DNA from 2 places in the Apibacter sp. B3546 genome. Region 2 is predicted to be linked to the other one. Evidence: riboswitches for the same ligand, from Rfam matches in the RefSeq annotation. Region 2 holds a riboswitch; the other holds the start of a gene.
The links. Region 2 has a riboswitch for S-adenosylmethionine ahead of GFU93_RS05650 (PLP-dependent aspartate aminotransferase family protein). Riboswitches for the same ligand answer to the same signal wherever they lie in the genome.

Region 1: it holds a riboswitch for S-adenosylmethionine, as region 2 does, so the genes downstream of both, GFU93_RS06940 (TonB-dependent siderophore receptor) here and GFU93_RS05650 (PLP-dependent aspartate aminotransferase family protein) in region 2, are expected to answer to the same signal.

The regions. Positions count from the first base shown of each region.
Region 1 covers NZ_WINW01000034.1:83,222-86,650, reverse strand. The annotation lists gene GFU93_RS06950 (ATP-dependent Clp protease ATP-binding subunit) at 1-495, shown strand, start outside; gene GFU93_RS06945 (MFS transporter) at 611-1,759, shown strand; SAM riboswitch class I at 1,836-1,934, shown strand; gene GFU93_RS06940 (TonB-dependent siderophore receptor) at 2,041-3,429, shown strand, end outside.
Region 2 covers NZ_WINW01000032.1:13,098-16,526, forward strand. The annotation lists gene leuS (leucine--tRNA ligase) at 1-445, shown strand, start outside; gene GFU93_RS05640 (SDR family NAD(P)-dependent oxidoreductase) at 515-1,282, opposite strand; gene GFU93_RS05645 (MerR family transcriptional regulator) at 1,404-1,712, shown strand; SAM riboswitch class I at 2,032-2,129, shown strand; gene GFU93_RS05650 (PLP-dependent aspartate aminotransferase family protein) at 2,288-3,424, shown strand.

The DNA of each region.
Region 1 (3,429 bases), on a different contig from region 2:
ACTTCCAATATCGGAACTCGAGAGCTCAAAGAATTCGGTGACGGTGTTGGATTTGGAACTTCTGCCAAAAAATCATCATCCGATATAAGAGCAAAATCTACTCTAGAAAACGCTTTAAAAAGAACTTTTGCTCCTGAATTCCTAAATAGGATCGATGATGTTATTATCTTTAATAATTTGGAAAAGGAAGATATATCCAAAATTATAGATTTAGAATTGAAAAATGTGTACGATAGAATTGCTAAAATTGGATATGAAGTAGAATTATCTCCGGAAGCTAAAGAATTCATTATTGAAAAAGGATGGGACAAAAATTTCGGTGCACGTCAACTTAAACGAGCGATCCAGAAATATGTGGAAGATGTGATCGCTGAAGAAATTATCAATTCATCGATACATGATGGAGACCATCTCTATATTGGATTAAATAAAGAAAAAGACAGTACGGAAATTAAAATACGGGAGGTGGAAAAAGAATCCCCGACAAAAGATTAAAAAGATAATTAATGAAGAGCCTGTTTGATTGAATCAAGCAGGTTTTTTTTATTTTATAAATACCGGAGTAGTTAATAAATAGATACAATCCATAAAAAATCCGAGAGAATTAACAATGATATACAAAAAACATTTGCCCAGAATGGCCGTAACCCTTTTATTTTTTTTCTTTGGAGGCAGTTCTGCGACTTGGGCTTCACGAATTCCAACGATTAAATTATCGATGAATGTTTCCGATTCCAATTGGGGATTGGTTTTACTATTTTTATCCATCGGAACACTTATTACGTTACCTTTTGCGGGTAATCTTATAAAAAAGCTGGGAAGCAAAAAATCGACTCTTATATTTATCATTCTTTACTTTATATTTTTAATCGGAATTGGATTTTGCGGTGAATTATGGCAATTGAAACTCAATTTAATAGCCTACGGGGCCATAGGTAATTTAACCAATATAGCTATAAATACACAAGCTGTTAATGTGTCAAAATCCTATAAAGGCCAAATAATAGGCTCCATGCACGGTACTTGGAGCATTGGAGGTTTTTTTGCTTCTTGGTTAGGAGCAGTAATGATTGCTAAAAATATTCCACCCTCAGAGCATTTTATTTTATATTCTTCCATAGGAATTCTGGTTTCCCTTTGGTTATTCAGATACTTGTTGCCGGATGAAGCCCAAGAAGAACCGATGGAATTACCGAAAAAATCAAAATTTTTCAGAGTAGATAAAAATCTTATTGTCTTAGGATTTCTAGCTTTTTTTGCTATGGTTTCTGAAGGAACGATGACCGATTGGTCCAATGAATATATGAGGAATATAGTGAAAGCCGATAAAAAATATATCGGATATGGGTTGACTGCCTATATGGCAGCCATGGCTTGCGGACGATTCATTTCTGATTTTATAGTTCGGAAATTCGGTTCAAAAGTTACGTTGATCATCAGCGGATCTTTAATTTTTACAGGTATGATCTGTGCTGTTCTATTTCCAACATTACTAACCACACTTCTTTCGTTCGTTATTGTTGGACTGGGAATATCTGCAGTCGTACCCTTAGTATATACCTTAGCGGGAAATTCAAAAACAGCTTCGCCCGAACAAGCGCTTACAGTTATTACCAGCATTGGTTTTATCGGTTTTTTTCTAGGCCCTCCTTGCATTGGTTTTTTAGCTGAAAAATTTTCATTACAAATATCTTTTACTTTCATTTCCTTGTTTGGAATAGGAATAATTTTCTTGGTAAGATTTTTTAAGATAAAGTAAATTTATTTCTTTATCTTAGAGGTAAAATAATATAATATAAAATTATTTTATTATGAAAATTATGGTATATTTACATCACTTATCAAGAAAGGTGGAGGGACTGGCCCTGTGAAACCTTGGCAACCGGCCTGCTTAGGCTTGGTGCTAATTCCAGCCCTGAGGGGAAAGATGAGTGATTCGCGAATTGTGAGTGTGTTGAGTTGTGAATAATTTCTTTTTTCCTTTCCGGTTTTTCTTGATACAGTTTTAATAAATATAATTTACTAACTGTAAGAAAGATAATGAAAAAAGTTTCTTTGTTAATGGTAAGTTTAATTTTAGAATTTACCAATTATGTGGATGCTCAAGAAAAACGAGCCGTAGATTCCCTTGATCTTGAAGAGATTGTTGTAGTCGGTGGCAGAAGTTCAGAACGAACCAAAGTAAATTCTCCCGTTGCCATAGACGTAATAGATGTCAGGAAAATAGAAAAGGCATCTCCTCAATTAACCGTTAACGACTTATTAAATTATTTAGTACCTTCATTCAATTCTGTTCGCCAATCTTCTTCCGATGGAACGGAACATATTGATCCGGCTACCTTGAGAGGTATGGGGCCCGATCAGGTTCTGGTATTAGTGAATGGAAAAAGACGGCATACTACCTCATTAGTCAATTATCAAAATACGGTAGGTAATGGATCTGTGGGTACAGATTTAAGTGCCATACCCGTTTCAGCAATAGAAAAAATAGAGGTTTTAAGAGATGGAGCGGCAGCTCAATACGGTTCGGATGCCATTGCCGGTGTAATTAATATTATTTTAAAAAAGAATGAGGGCGGCTCGGCATCCATCACCTATGGATTAACCAATAGAAATGACGGGGAAACTTACAATTTTAGCGGAAATTACGGTGCTAAATTAGGAGATAAAGGAGGAAGTATCAATCTTTCTTTTGTAGTCAGCCAAAGAAATAAAACCAATCGTTCTTATGATAATAATCTGGACAAGTTTGGTGATAACTTTGCCTATGATTTTGCACCGGATCCCAATCAGGCCAGAATAAACGATGAAAAAATTATGGCAGAAATGGGGTTAACCCAAAAAGATTTCCGTTTCAGGGCCGGAGATGCTCAAATTAAAAATCAACAATTTTTTATAAATTCCATTTATCCATTATCCGAAAAGTATGAGTTCTACTCATTCGGCGGAGCAAGTTTAAGACAAGGAGAAGGAGCTGAATTCCGAAGACTTCCCAGTGAAAAAACTAATGTAGTTAAAGAGCTTTATCCGATAGGATTTCAACCTTTATTAAAATCCACTATTTATGATATTTCTAACTCTACGGGAATAAGATATATGCATAATAATTGGGTGGTAGATATAAGTAATACCTTTGGAGAAAACCTCTTTAATTATAAGGCTACGCATACAAACAACGCCTCGTTGGGCATACATTCTCCAACGGAATTTAAAGCCGGGGGACATGAGTTTATGCAAAATATTATCAATCTGGATATTTCTAAAAAAATAAATACACTTCTTTCCATTGCCTTCGGAGGAGAATTTAAATACGAACAATATAGAATAAAGGCCGGAGAAGAAGGATCATGGATGCGTTACGATAAATTTGGTAATCCGGCAACAGCATCTACCCTTCCTACCGATATACTGGGAGAGGGGGGAGCTCAA
Region 2 (3,429 bases):
AATTCATCAATTAATAAAAAAAGTTAAAGAGGATTTGGATAACTTTTCTTTCAATACATCCATAAGTTCTTTTATGATTGCTACCAATGATTTGGTAAAAATAAAATGCTATAAAAGAGAAATTTTAGAATCCTTGTGCATTTTAATCTCTCCTTATGCTCCACATATTGCAGAAGAACTATGGGAAAAATTAGAACATGAAAACAGCATTGAATTTCAAGCATTCCCTGAATTTAACGCTGAATATCTTGTTTCCGAAATACATGAATATCCGGTTAGTTTTAATGGAAAAGTACGTTTTAAAATTGAAATGCCTATTTCCGCTACTCCTAAAGAAATTGAAGAAGCAGTAATGGCCCATGAAAAAACACCGAATTATCTTGACGGCAAACAACCTAAAAAGATTATTGTAGTGCCTAAACGAATTGTCAATATTGTACTATAAATAGACTTGAAAAACCAATCCCAAAACGGATTGGTTTTTTTTATATTCCTTTATGCTATCTTTTATTAACTAATTAGTTGTTAATCCACCATCAACTGATAAAATCGCTCCGGTAATCCATCGGGCTTGATCGGAAGCCAGGAAAACAGCCGCCGCCCCAATATCTTCTACCGTTCCAATACTTCCCATCGGATATATAGTTTTAATCATTGTATGAAAATTTGTTTTCCCTTCTTCGCTAAGTTGTTCTAAATTATATCGAAGAAGAGGCGTATCGATACTTCCCGGAGCAATAGCATTAACCCGAATTCCATCTTTTCCTGCCTCAAAAGCCAATGATTTAGTAAATGAATCTATACCGCCCTTAGTCATGGAGTAAGCAGTAGATTCTCTTCCCGGTAACATTCTGTGTGAAAAATAAGATGAAATATTAATTATATTTCCTTTGGATTTTTTCAAAGATTGATACAAATTTTGAGTCAGTATATAAGGTGCTTTCATATTAAGATTAATGTGTTTATCTAATAAATCTTTAGATGTTTTTTCAAAAGGATTAAAACGACCGATTCCTGCATTATTGATTAACACATCAACTGTCTTTACTTTTTCTAAAATTAGTTTACCAACTGAAGGTAATTTATCAATTTCCGTTAAATCCGCAGAAATCAGAAAAACAGTTACGTGATACGACGAAAATTCTTCTTTGATGTTGTTTAATCTTTGAGGATCTCTGGCAATTAGAACAAGATTTGCTCTTTGTTGGGCGAAAGCACGAGCAATTCCCAAGCCTATTCCTTCTGTAGCGCCGGTTATAATAACATTTTTGTCTTTGAACATAGTGTTTAAATTTTAATTATATTTTATTGTTAAATATTTACATTTTATGCAAATTATTTACAATTACAAATTTAACTTTTATTTTGTATATTTACTTCAAACAATGTAAATAATTTACAAAATGAATGAAACCAATCATTTATCTTTCGATTTTAAGTTTTTAGAGCAATTAATTGTGGGCATTGGCGAAGTTTCTCAAATAACGGGAATTCCTACCCGACAAATTAGGTATTGGGAAGATAAAGGAATTATCAAAAGTCTTACAGAACAGGAAGGAAAAAACAGAAGATACAATTATGAAAATATTAAAAAAATGATTCTAATAAAAGAATTATTGGAAGAAGGGTTTACATTAGATGCTGCGTCACAAAAATTAGACAGCCGAATGCAAATGATTGAAAATGTATTAAAAAAGTTTTCCAACAAATAAAATCAGTATTAAATAAATGGGTTGTTAAAATATCATTTACATTGCATAATATTATTATTGATCTTACTATAAATCATACTTTACAGTAAATTAATTACTATCACAAAAAATTGTATTTTTTCAACTTAAAATTAATTTCGTCGGTTATTAAAATGCTTCTTTTGATAAATTCATTTATATTTAGCATGCTTTATATCTTATATTATAATGATTACTAAAGATACATTACCTTTATAAATATTATAATAAAATCGTTTTTTATTGGAAATTAAAAAATAAAACGTATCTTTGTAATATATTTAACGATCATTAATAAAATTACTTATCAAGAAAGGTGGAGGGAATTGGCCCTATGATACCTTAGCAACCCTCTTATATGAGTAGGTGCTGCATCCAACCGTAAAGGAAAGATAAGTCGAAACAGCTTACATACAAATACAAATAATAGAGCTTCTTTCGACCTACATAAAGAAGCTAATTTATAATTTAGCATTTAAATGGGAATCTTGTATAAGTTGTTTTATGATGATTAATGAATTTTAAAGCATTTATTAATTAGAAAAAACAACCTAGTCATGAAATTAGAAACAAAATTAGTACATATTTCTACTCCTGATGTACTTACCGGAGCTATATCTACTCCTATTTACCAAACCTCTTCTTATGTTCAGGAAGAACCGGATGTGAATAAAGGATTTGCTTATACAAGAACGGCTAATCCTACCCGTAAAGTTGTAGAACAAGCCATTGCTGAATTAGAGGGTGGTATTTCCGGATTTGCTTTTTCATCGGGATTGGCTGCAACGGATTGTGTTTTAAAGTTATTAAAACAAGGGGATGAAATTATTGCTGTAAATGATGTTTACGGAGGTACTTATCGAATAGTTACTACAGTTTATAATAAATTTGGTGTAACCTCTAAATTTATTGATACTACTGATATTCAAAATGTCTTACAAGCAGTTTCAAATAAAACTCGCTTCATTTGGCTGGAAACCCCTACAAATCCTACTTTAAAAATATCAGACATTGAAGAAATCGCTAAAATTTCCAAGCAAGTGGGAGCACTATTAATTGTAGATAATACTTTTTTATCTCCTGCTTTACAACAACCGATACGTTTAGGAGCAGATATTGTTGTACACAGTGGAACTAAATATCTTTCAGGACATGGAGATGTTTTATCCGGATTTATAGTTGTGAAAGATCCTAAAATAGCCGAAGAATTAAAATATTTACAAAATACCTCAGGGGGTGTTCTCTCTCCTTTTGATAGTTGGTTAACCTTACGCGGAATTCAAACTCTATCTCTGCGTATGGAAAAACATTCACAAAATGCTCAAAAAATTGCTGAATTTTTAACTACACATCCCAAAGTAGACAAAGTATATTATCCAGGATTAAAAAATCATCCCAACCATCATATTGCGACCAAACAACAAAAAGGGTTTGGCGGAATGGTATCTTTTAGTTTAAAAGACGATACTTTAGAAGCGGCAAAAGATTTTTTAACCCGTACCAAAATTTTTCTTTTAGCTGAAAATTTAGGCGATGTTAGGAGTTTGGGTAGCCATCCAGCCACCATGACCCATAAATCAACCCCTCTTGAAGTTCGTAAAGAAACAGGAATTCAAGATTCTTTAATTCGTTTATCGGTAGGAATTGAAAATGTGGATGATCTGATTAATGATATCAAACAAGCTTTAGATTAACGGTT